3 regions of the Enterobacter sp. JS8-1 genome follow, and region 2 is predicted to be linked to each of the others. Evidence: riboswitches for the same ligand, from Rfam matches in the RefSeq annotation. Region 2 holds a riboswitch; each other region holds the start of a gene.
What was found. A riboswitch is a leader RNA that binds a small molecule or an ion and turns the genes downstream of it on or off. The one in region 2 is predicted to bind thiamine pyrophosphate.
Positions count from the first base shown of each region.

Region 1: linked by a shared signal. The riboswitch ahead of thiC (phosphomethylpyrimidine synthase ThiC) and the one ahead of thiB (thiamine ABC transporter substrate binding subunit) in region 2 are both predicted to bind thiamine pyrophosphate.
Region 3: linked by a shared signal. The riboswitch ahead of thiM (hydroxyethylthiazole kinase) and the one ahead of thiB (thiamine ABC transporter substrate binding subunit) in region 2 are both predicted to bind thiamine pyrophosphate.

Region 1 covers NZ_CP185805.1:237,786-241,956, forward strand. Annotated here, with positions in the region: gene thiE (thiamine phosphate synthase) at 1-78, opposite strand, end outside; gene thiC (phosphomethylpyrimidine synthase ThiC) at 78-1,973, opposite strand; TPP riboswitch at 2,052-2,161, opposite strand; gene ACOQH0_RS01185 (Rsd/AlgQ family anti-sigma factor) at 2,216-2,713, opposite strand; gene nudC (NAD(+) diphosphatase) at 2,809-3,582, shown strand; gene hemE (uroporphyrinogen decarboxylase) at 3,621-4,171, shown strand, end outside.
Region 2 covers NZ_CP185805.1:738,216-742,386, reverse strand. Annotated here, with positions in the region: gene ACOQH0_RS03575 (sugar efflux transporter) at 1-156, opposite strand, end outside; gene sgrT (glucose uptake inhibitor SgrT) at 277-429, opposite strand; gene sgrR (HTH-type transcriptional regulator SgrR) at 518-2,173, shown strand; TPP riboswitch at 2,210-2,310, shown strand; gene thiB (thiamine ABC transporter substrate binding subunit) at 2,342-3,325, shown strand; gene thiP (thiamine/thiamine pyrophosphate ABC transporter permease ThiP) at 3,301-4,171, shown strand, end outside.
Region 3 covers NZ_CP185805.1:3,176,497-3,180,667, forward strand. Annotated here, with positions in the region: gene ACOQH0_RS15120 (GntR family transcriptional regulator) at 1-384, opposite strand, end outside; gene thiD (bifunctional hydroxymethylpyrimidine kinase/phosphomethylpyrimidine kinase) at 427-1,227, opposite strand; gene thiM (hydroxyethylthiazole kinase) at 1,224-1,994, opposite strand; TPP riboswitch at 2,030-2,126, opposite strand; gene ACOQH0_RS15135 (YadA-like family protein) at 2,834-3,940, shown strand; gene ACOQH0_RS15140 (hypothetical protein) at 4,121-4,171, shown strand, end outside.

The DNA.
Region 1 (4,171 bases), 500 kb from region 2:
CTCTATCCACTCCACGCTGTCCACCACCGGATAAAGCCCTAAGCGGAAGGGCACCGGGGGAAAATCGGGCTGGTACATTACGCCTCCTCTTTTTTGAGGTAAATTTCGCCGCCTTTGGCGCGGAAGGTTTCTGACATGTCCGCCATACCCACTTCGATGGTTTGCGCGGCGGCGTAGTCGCGCACCTCCTGGCTGATTTTCATCGAGCAGAATTTTGGCCCGCACATAGAGCAGAAGTGCGCGACTTTGCCCGACTCCTGCGGCAGGGTCTCATCGTGATAGGCGCGCGCGGTGAACGGATCCAGCGCCAGGTTGAACTGGTCTTCCCAGCGAAATTCAAAGCGTGCCTTCGACATGGCGTTATCGCGGATTTGCGCGCCCGGGTGGCCTTTCGCCAAATCCGCCGCGTGGGCGGCAATTTTGTAGGTGATCAGCCCCTGCTTAACGTCCTCTTTGTTAGGCAGGCCGAGGTGCTCTTTCGGCGTCACATAGCAGAGCATGGCGCAGCCGAACCAGCCGATCATCGCCGCCCCAATGCCTGACGTGAAGTGGTCATAGCCCGGCGCGATGTCGGTTGTCAGTGGCCCCAGCGTGTAAAACGGCGCTTCGTGGCAGTGCTCCAGCTCTTCGGTCATGTTGCGGCGGATCATCTGCATCGGCACGTGGCCTGGGCCTTCAATCATCACCTGCACGTCATACTCCCAGGCGATTTTGGTCAGCTCGCCCAGCGTGTGCAGTTCGGCAAACTGCGCTTCGTCATTCGCGTCGCGGATGGAGCCAGGACGCAGGCCGTCGCCCAGCGACAGAGAGACATCATACGCGGCGCAGATTTCGCAAATCTCGCGGAAGTGTTCGTAGAGGAAGTTTTCCTGATGATGGGACAGGCACCACTTCGCCATGATGGAACCGCCTCGCGAGACGATGCCGGTCAGACGTTTCGCCGTCATCGGCACGTAGCGCAGCAGCACGCCCGCGTGAATGGTGAAGTAGTCCACGCCCTGTTCCGCCTGCTCCAGCAGCGTGTCGCGGAAGGCTTCCCAGGTGAGGTCTTCGGCAATGCCGTTGACCTTTTCCAGCGCCTGATAAATCGGGACGGTGCCAATCGGTACCGGGCTGTTACGCAGGATCCATTCGCGGGTTTCGTGAATATAGCGGCCGGTGGAGAGGTCCATTACCGTGTCCGCACCCCAGCGCGTGGACCAGACCAGCTTTTCCACCTCTTCTTCGATGGAAGAGGTCACGGCCGAGTTGCCGATGTTAGCGTTGACCTTCACCAGGAAGTTGCGGCCAATAATCATCGGCTCGGATTCCGGGTGGTTAATGTTGGCGGGGATAATGGCGCGACCGGCAGCCACTTCGTCACGCACAAATTCCGGCGTGATGTTCTCCGGCAGACGAGCGCCAAAGCCTTCACCCGGATGCTGATAGCGCAGTATTTCGCTACGGATGCGCTCACGACCCATGTTTTCGCGGATGGCGATGAACTCCATCTCCGGCGTGACGATGCCCTGGCGCGCGTAGTGCAGCTGGGTCACGCATTTACCCGCTTTAGCGCGTTTTGGCGTCAGCAGGCCGGTAAAGCGCAGCTCGTCCAAACCGTCGTCGGCCAGGCGTTCTTTGGTGTAAGCAGAGCTTTGCTCGTTTAGCGCTTCGCTGTCATTACGCGCGTCAATCCACGGCTGGCGCAGCTTTGCCAGACCCTGCTGGACGTTAATTGCCACATCGGGATCGCCATACGGACCGGAGGTGTCGTATACCGGCACGGCTTCGTTGTCTTCGAACTGCGGATCCTCTTTGCTGCCGCCGATAAGCGTCGGGCTGAGCTGGATCTCACGCATCGGGACGCGAATATCGGCCTGCGAGCCGGAAATGTAGATACGTTTAGAGTTCGGGAAAGCAGTGCCTTCCAGGGTGTCGATGAAGTGTTGGGCCTGCGCGCGCTGTTCGCGGCGGGTCAGTTTTGCAGTAGACATAGCTCATTCCAAAAGTGAAGGACATGGCTTGTCAGACGACGGATGAAGCAAGAGAGGATCGCCCTCAGGCGATACAACAGCTGTTTGACTCTTGTTCCCTTCGCAGGTATTAGCCTGATCAGGTTCCGCGGATCCCGAATTAACGGTCTCAGCCCGTGCTTTCACACTGGGCACTCCGACAAGAAAAATCCCCCTCGTGAGAGGGGCGAATGGTTGTAAATTACTCGTTAACGATTAAGAACTCAAGCAGGGCGCGCGACGTTCTCTTCATTGCTGGTATTCACGTCATTGTCCAGCACGAGGGCGATCAGCTTATCTTCCAGCGTGAATCGCTCCTCCAGCGCTTCACCGAGATCGGACAGCGCCTGCTGAAACTCAAGATAGTTATCGTGATCGATGGCGTTCTCGAGCGTGGAATCGTAGTAATCCATGATCTGCTGGGTGTTGGCTTCCAGCAACGGATAGAGTTTGCTGGCCGCTAAATACGGTGTTGTCCCTTCCATTTCGCGGATAATGCGTTCATAAATATTGAAATGGCCGTCGGACAGGTAGTCGACCAGGCTCTGGCAAAAATCATCCAGCGCTTTTTCATTCAGCCGCATAAACGATTCTTTGCCAGGCTTAATACCGACCAGATTGTAATAAGCCACGAGTAGATGCTTGCGCACATGCAGCCAGCGATCCACCAGTTTGTTACTTCCTCTAACGCGCTCAGTCAGGCTTTCCAGCTGGTTTAACATGGTCGACTCCGCAAGGTATAGGATTGAATCTGCTTATCCAAAATGTAACCACAATGCTAACAACATGTCAGTGAAGCGAAGGTAGTGCAATAGATATGGATCGTATTATTGAAAAATCAGATCTGGGTTGGTGGATCGTCAGTCACGAACAAAAATTATGGCTGCCCGCCGGGGAAATCCCCCATGGCACGGCGGAAACGTTCGATCTTGTCGGACAAACCGCGCTGTGGATCGGCGAGTGGCAGGGCGAGCCGGTGTGGTTGATCCAACAGGCGCGTCGCCAGGATATGGGGTCTGTGCGGCAGGTGCTGGATCAGGATGTCGGGCTGTTCCAGCTGGCGGGGCGCGGCGTGCAGCTGGCGGAGTTTTACCGCTCGCATAAATACTGCGGCTACTGCGGTCATACCATGCACCCGAGCAAAACCGAGTGGGCGATGCTCTGCAGCCACTGCCGCGAGCGCTACTATCCTCAGATTGCACCCTGCATTATCGTCGCTATCCGTCGGGAGGATTCCATCCTGCTGGCGCAGCATACTCGTCATCGCAACGGCATTCACACCGTACTGGCCGGGTTCGTCGAAGTAGGCGAAACGCTGGAGCAGGCGGTGGCGCGCGAGGTGATGGAAGAGAGCAGTATTAAGGTGAAGAACCTGCGCTACGTCACCTCCCAGCCCTGGCCGTTCCCGATGTCGCTGATGACCGCGTTTATGGCGGAATACGATAGCGGCGAGATCGTTATCGATCAGAAAGAGCTGCTGGAAGCGAACTGGTATCGCTATGACGATTTACCGCTGTTGCCTCCGCCGGGCACCGTGGCGCGTCGGCTGATAGAAGATACCGTGGCGATGTGTCGGGCCGAGTATGAGTAGTGTTACACTGAGGCCATGACGCTTAAGGAACTGCAAAAATGACCGAACTGAAGAACGATCGTTATCTGCGTGCGCTGCTGCGCCAGCCCGTTGATGTCACCCCGGTGTGGATGATGCGCCAGGCGGGACGCTATCTGCCAGAGTACAAAGCCACGCGCGCGCAGGCGGGCGATTTTATGTCGCTGTGCAAAAATGCTGAGCTGGCCTGCGAAGTCACGCTCCAGCCGCTGCGCCGCTTCCCGCTGGATGCTGCGATCCTCTTCTCGGATATTCTGACCATTCCGGATGCAATGGGCCTTGGCCTGTATTTCGAAACCGGTGAAGGTCCGCGTTTCACCTCCCCAATCAAAAGCAAAGCCGACGTGGATAAGCTGCCGATCCCCGATCCGGAAGGCGAGCTGGGCTACGTGATGAACGCCGTACGCACCATCCGCCGCGAGCTGAAAGGTGAAGTTCCGCTGATTGGCTTCTCCGGCAGCCCGTGGACGCTGGCGACCTATATGGTGGAAGGGGGCAGCAGCAAAGCCTTCACCATGATTAAAAAGATGATGTACGCCGAGCCGCTGGCGCTGCATGCGCTGCTCGACAA
Region 2 (4,171 bases):
CCCCACCCAAAACGGCTGAGCCCCCACCTCGCGGCTGAGAAACAGGCTCAGCGTCGGTGCCTGAAGCGCCCCCGCCACGCCCATCATAAAGGCGACCAGCATAAAAGCGGCATACACGCCGTTCAGGCGTCGCCCCATCGTCATCAACCACAGCATGCGCAAATCCTTGTGAAAGCGAATCGAAATTGGGTGAAATAGTAAACGAAAAAAGCCAGCAAAAACATTTTGCTGGCGGGTGATTAGCACCAATACTCAGTCACACATGATCGAGGCGAGTTAGCGAGAAGAGGTCGGTTTCGTAACGTCCCACTGCATCAATTCTTCTAACGTTTTCAGCCGTTGCTCTGCACACTGGCGGGCCAGCCAGGACAGTCCTTTTGTCGCTGAAAAGTACTGCTGATAAAACTGACGTGCGGTAGACCTCTTCATAATTTACCTCCTCACTTCATCGGGAAGAATTATTGTCCTAATATAGGGATTAATAAATTGCTGGTTTTTTGTCAGGAGTTCCCCTTTTATGCCTTCTGGTCGTCTGCAACAACAATTTATCCGCCTCTGGCAGTGCTGTGAGGGGCAATCGCAGGAGACCACGCTGAACGAGCTGGCTGACCTGCTCAACTGTTCGCGCCGACACATGCGCACGCTGCTCAACACCATGCAGCAGCAGGGCTGGCTAAACTGGGAAGCCGAAGCGGGACGCGGCAAGCGCTCGCGCCTGACGTTCCTCTACACCGGACTGGCGCTGCAGCAGCAGCGGGCGGAAGACCTGCTGGAGCAGGACCGCATCGAGCAGCTGGTACAGCTGGTGGGCGACAAAGCCGCCGTGCGCCAGATGCTGGTTTCCCATCTGGGGCGCAGCTTTCGTCAGGGCCGCCATATTCTGCGGGTACTTTACTACCGTCCGATGAAAAATCTGTTGCCCGGCACGGCGTTACGGCGATCTGAAACCCATATGGCCCGGCAAATCTTCAGCGGGCTGACGCGGATAAATGAGGAAAACGGGGAACTGGAAGCCGATATCGCGCACCACTGGCAGCAACTCTCTTCACTCCACTGGCGCTTTTTTTTACGCCCCGGCATCCATTTTCATCATGGCCGCGAGCTGGAAATGAGCGACGTCATCTCTTCTCTGGAACGCGCCCGCAAGCTCCCCCTTTACTCACATATTTCGCGCGTCCACTCCCCTACGGCGTGGACGCTGGATATTGAACTGTCGCAGCAGGATAAGTGGCTCCCCTGGCTGCTGGGCTATGTGCCGTCGATGATTTTGCCCGGCGAGTGGGAATCGCTGAATAATTTCGCCAGCCAGCCAATTGGTACCGGCCCTTATGCCGTCTCCCGAAACAACAGCAACCAGCTGAAGATCCGCGCCTTTGATGACTATTTTGGCTATCGGGCGCTGATCGACGAAGTGAACGTGTGGGTATTACCGGATCTCAATGAAGAGCTGAGCGCAGGGCTGACGCTGGAAGGGCCGACGACAGGGGAAAAGGCCGTCGAGAGCCGCCTTGAAGAGGGCTGTTATTATCTGCTGTTTGACCGCCGCACCCATCGCGGCGCAAATCCTCAGGTGCGTGAGTGGATCAGCCACATTCTGGCCCCCGCGAATCTGATTTATCATGCCGACGTTCAGTATCAGGCCTGGTGGTTCCCGGCCTACGGCCTGCTTCCACGCTGGCACCACGCTCGTCCAGCGCGTAGCGAAAAGCCCGCAGGGCTGGAGTCCATCACCCTGACCTACTACCGCGAGCATGTGGAGCATCGTTTTATCGCCAGAATCATGACCCGACTGCTGGCGGCCGAAGGGGTAACGCTGGAGGTCAAAGAAGTTGACTATGACGAATGGCACCAGGGAGATATCACCAGTGATATCTGGCTGAACAGCGCCAACTTCACCCTGCCGCTCGATTTTTCGCTCTTCTCGCACCTGTATGAAGTCCCGCTGATCCAGCACTGCATCGATCGAGACTGGCAGCAGGACGCCGCCTTGTGGCGCGCGGGCGAGATGAATTTAGCCACGTGGTGCCAGGCGTTACTTGCCGAACAGGCGATCGTGCCGCTGATCCACCACTGGCTGATGATCCAGGGACAGCGCAGCATGCGCGGCCTGCGGATGAATACCCTGGGCTGGTTTGATTTTAAATCCGCCTGGTTTGCACCACCGGAGCCATAACGCTTTCGTAATATTCACCAAATCATTACAATAGCGCCGTTCTCAACGGGGTGCTGCATCACTGATGTGCGCTGAGATAATACCCGTCGAACCTGATCCGGATAACGCCGGCGAAGGGATTTGAGGCTGTCGCTCAAAATCCTTTGCCACTCAACTTTGAGGTGCAAAGTGTTAAAAAAAGTGCTCCCCCTGCTGGCGCTGTTTGCGCTGCCTGCTTTTGCGAAGCCCGTCCTGACGGTCTACACCTATGACTCCTTCTCTGCCGACTGGGGCCCTGGCCCGGTAGTCAAAAAAGCCTTTGAAGCCGACTGCAACTGCGAGCTGAAGTTCGTCGCGCTGGAAGATGGCGTGTCGCTGCTCAACCGCCTGCGTATGGAAGGGAAAAACAGCAAGGCTGACGTAGTGCTCGGGCTGGATAACAACCTGCTGGACGCCGCCTCGCAAACCAAACTGTTTGCCAAAAGCGGCGTCGCGGCAAATGCCGTTAACGTGCCTGGCGGCTGGAAAAACGACACCTTCGTGCCGTTCGATTACGGCTACTTTGCTTTTGTTTATGACAAAAATAAGCTGAAAAACCCGCCGAAAAGCCTGAAAGAGCTGGTCGAGAGCGAGCAGAAGTGGCGCGTGATTTATGAAGATCCGCGTACCAGTACGCCGGGGCTGGGCCTGCTGCTGTGGATGCAAAAGGTCTATGGCGATAAAGCGCCGGAAGCGTGGCAAAAACTGGCCGCCAAAACCGTCACCGTGACCAAAGGCTGGAGCGAAGCCTATGGCCTGTTCCTGAAAGGTGAAAGCGATTTGGTGCTGAGCTATACCACCTCTCCGGCCTACCACATCATCGCCGAGAAGAAAGACAACTACGCCGCGGCGAATTTTGCTGAAGGTCACTACCTGCAGGTGGAAGTGGCAGCGCGTACCGCTGCCAGCAAACAGCCGGAACTGGCCGAAAAGTTCCTGAAATTTATGGTTTCACCCGCGTTCCAGAACGCCATTCCCGCGGGCAACTGGATGTATCCGGTCACTAACGTTGCGCTGCCAGCAGGTTTCGATCGGTTGACCAAACCAACAACCTCGCTGGAGTTTACGCCGCAGCAGGTCGCCGCGCAGCGTGCCGCATGGGTAAGTGAATGGCAACGCGCCGTCAGCCGTTGATTCCCGGCTGGTTAATCCCCGGTCTGCTCGCCGCCCTGCTGATGGTGGCGGTCAGCCTGGGGGCATTCCTTGCACTGTGGTTTAACGCGCCGGAGAGTGACCTGCTCGCCCTCTGGCACGATAGCTACCTCTGGCACGTGATCCGGTTCTCCTTCTGGCAGGCGTTTCTTTCTGCCCTGCTCTCGGTGATCCCGGCCATTTTTCTTGCGCGAGCACTGTATCGGCGGCGTTTTCCCGGCAGGCAGGCGCTGCTGCGCCTGTGCGCCATGACGCTGATCCTGCCGGTGCTGGTAGCCGTATTTGGCATCCTGAGCGTGTATGGCCGTCAGGGCTGGCTGGCCTCGCTCTTTGCGTTTTCAGGGCTAGAGTGGACCTTCTCCCCCTACGGGCTGAAGGGCATTCTGCTCGCGCACGTCTTTTTCAATATGCCGATGGCGACGCGCCTCTTTTTGCAGGCGCTGGAAAACATACCCGGCGAACAGCGCCAGATTGCCGCCCAGCTTGGCATGCGCGGCGTGTCTTTCTTCCGCTTCGTGGAATGGCCGTGGCTGCGCCGCCAGATCCCGCCCGTGGCGGCATTAATCTTCATGCTCTGCTTTGCCAGCTTTGCCACCGTGCTGTCTCTCGGCGGCGGGCCGCAGGCCACCACCATCGAGCTGGCGATCTACCAGGCGCTGAGTTACGACTACGATCCGGGCCGCGCCGCGCTGCTGGCGATGGTGCAGATGATTTGCTGTCTCGCACTGGTGCTACTCAGCCAGCGGCTGAGTAAATCCCTTTCTCCCGGCAGTAATCAGATAGCAGGCTGGCGCGATCCGCAGGATAGCCTGCACAGCCGCGTCATCG
Region 3 (4,171 bases), 2.4 Mb from region 2:
CACCTCTTCGGGACACTTCACCACCCGCTTGTTGACCCACAGCGTATTGGGTTTTTGACCGCGCAGGACCACCTGTTGAGAGAACCCGCGCGCCTCTTTCAGCGAATACTCGAAGATGTTATTGATTTGCGTGCCATAGCCACGGGAGCGCGTGACCACGCCCTCTTCCTCCAGCGCCTGCATCGCTTTACGCACGGTAATGCGCGACACGCCGGTTAACTGGCTCAGATCGCGCTCGCCGGGCAAAATATTCCCGTGCTCCAGCATGCCGCTTCGCACCGCATTTTTTACCGTTTCGGCAAATTTCAGGTACAGCGGCGTGTTGTCCGGCGCGGCGATCCGTTCATTCAGTTGAGCGATTAACCGGGTATGCGCTTGTTCCATCTCTGTTTTCTCAGGCGTGGTGTTTCCTGCCAGTATACTGGGTTACCACCACGCATGAAAATGATGAACCGGCCCAATACCGTGACCCACTTCCAGAGTATCGGCTTTTGCCAGCGCCGCGGAGAGCCAGATTTTAGCTTCGCCCACCGTATCGGCCCAGCTGTCATGCCGTGGACGCAGCGCAGCAAGCGCGGCTGAGAGCGTGCAGCCCGTGCCGTGGGTGTTTTTAGTCTGCACGCGCGGCGCGGTAAAACGCATTTCGCCGTCGCGGGTAAAGAGCCAGTCCGGGCTTTCGACATCATCAAGATGACCGCCCTTCATCAGCACCGCGCCGCAGCCCATCGCCAGTAGCGCGTTCCCCTGCGCTTTCATTTCACGTTCGTTTTGCGCGTGCGGGGCACCCAACAGCGCGGCGGCTTCCGGCAGATTGGGCGTGATCAGCGCCACCTGCGGCAGCAGCTTTGTGCGCAGCGTCTCCACGGCGGAGGCAGAGAGCAGCGGGTCGCCACTTTTCGCCAGCATGACGGTATCCAGCACCACGTTTTGCACCTGATAACGCTTAAGCCGCTCGGCCACCGCTTCCACAATGTCCGTTTCGGCCAGCATGCCGATCTTGGTGGTATCAATGCGCACGTCGCTGAACACCGAATCCAGCTGCGTGGCAACAAAATCCGGCTCGATACGGTAGACCGACTGCACGCCGCGCGTGTTTTGCGCCACCAGCGCGGTAATGACGGAACAGCCGTATGCGCCAAGCGCGGAGAAGGTTTTCAGGTCAGCCTGGATACCCGCGCCGCCGCTGGGATCGGTACCGGCAATGGTCAGTGCGTTAATCCGCTTCATGCCTGCTCCTCCAGCGTGTAGAGCGCATCCAGGAACGCGCTGGCAAAACTGCCCGGGCCACGAGACTGCGCAACAGCGATTGAGCCAGCTCGCTTCATCCATCCGCAGGCAGCCGTGACGTTATCCAGCCGGTCGCCCGGCAGCGAGCAGCTCGCCGCCACGACAGCCGAGAGCGCGCAACCGGTGCCCACCACGCGCGTCATCAGCGGGTCACCGCCCGTTACCGTGCGCGTGCGCTGTCCATCGGTGATGTAATCCACTTCTCCCGTGACCACGACAATTGCATTCGTCTGACGCGCCAAAGCCTGCGCGGCAGGCACCGCGCTTGCTGCAGTGTCGGTGGTATCAACGCCGCGCCCGCCCGCGCTCATCCCGGCAAGGGCAAGGATTTCAGAGGCGTTACCGCGGATCGCGGCGGGTTTCAGAGCGAGGATTTGATGGCAAAAACGGGTACGGAACGCGAGCGCGCCAACGGCAACCGGGTCGAGCGTCCAGGGCTTACCCGCCGCCACCGCGCTTTCAATCGCCCGACGCATCGACTGGGCGCGCGGTGCGGTCAGCGTGCCAACGTTAATCAGCAGCGCATCGGCGATGTCAGCAAACTGCTCGGCCTCTTCGGCCTCAATCACCATCGCTGGCGATGCACCGAGAGCCAGCAACACGTTGGCCGTGAAGGTCTGTACAACATCGTTGGTCATACAGTGCGTGAGCGGGGAACGGGTTCGGAACTGATGTAAAACGTGTAAATCGAGCAGGTCAGGCTGCATGGTTTCGCTCCTGCCTTGCGTGAAGAAGCGATGACCGGGAAGGCATCTGACTTCCCTACGCTGGCATTATCCAGATCAGGTAATACGGGTATTTCTCAGCCTTCACAAAGAAGGGCACCCCGAGTCAAAATACTTATAAAACAATTAATTACAAATCAATAGTTTGTGAGTATTTAGTGTAACCGGGGCCGTAGGCAGGGTGCAAGATTTTTCGATTTACCGCATCTGGAATAGCTGAATCACGCCCGGCAGGGGCGAACACCAAAGACTAATAGTACCGAAAGGTATTAGTTAGAGCGACGATAAGAAGCAACACAGTTGATACGTATAAGAAGTTAACGATTCTCTTTTATCTTTCCGGTTATATCCCTCTCTCTCATGGATTATTCCTAAAACGTAAATTTTAATCACCGCGATTAATCAGCGCGCATTTTAATGTTTACTTTCACCTTTAAAATCTATTCGTTTCAAATGAAATAAATCATTAAACAACTCCACTACCTAAGCAGTAAAATAAAACCCCTAAAAAAGTGAAATAAAATTCCATTCCAATCATAAACTTAACTAGAACCTTTTCCGGATAAAAATTAAATCACTGATAAACAAATAGAAATTAAAGACTTACTGCAACATACCACTTTAGCTATTGGTGCTTTACTTGACCTAAATCAATAATTTTAAGCGCAAATTATCTATAGTTCACCATCGTCACACAAAACAAATAGATGTTTCTTTACAAAATTTGACATACTTGAACTTACTCTTTTTGCTCTGCCAGACCAAACGTTGGTAATAACACTATCGTTTATTTTATCTATAGAATATTGCGAGTCTTTACAATGAAACCCCTTAATAAATCAGTGATTGCTGTTGCTGTTTTTGGTGCTGTTTTTGGTGCTCTTTTTGCTGGTTCAATGAATATTGCTTATGCTGCTACCCCTGCTAGCGATGTTGAAATGGCTACAGGTGAAACGGTAGAAACTGCAATCACTAACTTACAGGGTAAAACAGACGGCTTATCTAATGATGTAGCTGGTATCGTGTTTACTGATCTCCCTACTCTGCATCAAACTGATAAAGGGCTTCAAAATCAAATCACAGCTACTAACAAAGATGTGAATGATACTAAAGATGCTGTGATTCTGATTAATAATGACCTGCAAGGCGCGAAACAGCTTCTTGCTGATAAAGCACAGATTGCACAAGATACAGCTAATGCTAACTCTACCCGCATTACAGCACTGGAAAACCAGCCTACCCCGAAAGATGGTATTGATGGTAAAGATGGGGCTACAGGTGCGCAAGGTGTACAGGGTTTACAGGGTTTACAGGGCTTGAAAGGTGATACAGGCGCACAAGGTGTAGCGGGTGTTGCTGGTAAAGATGGTGTTGATGGTGTTGATGGTAAAAATGGTATTGACGGTAAAGCAGGTAAAGACGGCATAGACGGGAAAATCGGCGTTAACGGGAAAGATGGTAAGAATGGGTTGAATGGTAAAGATGGTGTGAGTGGTAAGAACGGCGCTAACGGCGTTACCACCACCATCACTAAGAAAGAAGTTGATACTAAAACTATCAATCTTGTTAAGTCACTTAATACACAAACTACAGCACAAGCTAAAGATCTGAAAGCTGCTCAACAAGTATTTGCACAAGCACAATCTTCAAGCAATGCTCAATTTAAAAACCTGAAGGATGAAGTTGACGACAACAAGAAAGAAGCGCGTGGTGGAGTAGCCTCTGCCGTTGCGATTGCATCAATGCCACAGGTCGAAAAAGATCAGGCTATGATGTTCTCTGCTGGTGTAGGGTCATTTAAGAATGAGCAAGCTATCAGCGTTGGCACTTCTCTCCATGCCGGTGAACATACAGTGATCAAAGCTGGTATTAGCGATTCGACAAATAACGATCTTGCTATGGGCGCGGGTATCGGGATCGGTTTTTGAATAAAACACCGCTGATACATATATAACCCGCTCGTCTCTGGTAAGAATTTCGATGATAGCAAAAAACATGTCCAGATATATATTCATCTCAGCCGTGCTGTACCTGATGCTAATTGGCGTCGGGATTTGGATAGGCGTGATGTATTTATCTTATTATCTGTGTAGTTTATAAGGTATAAAATGAAAAAATTAATTATTACCGTGGCGGGTATATTTATACTTGCGGGGTGC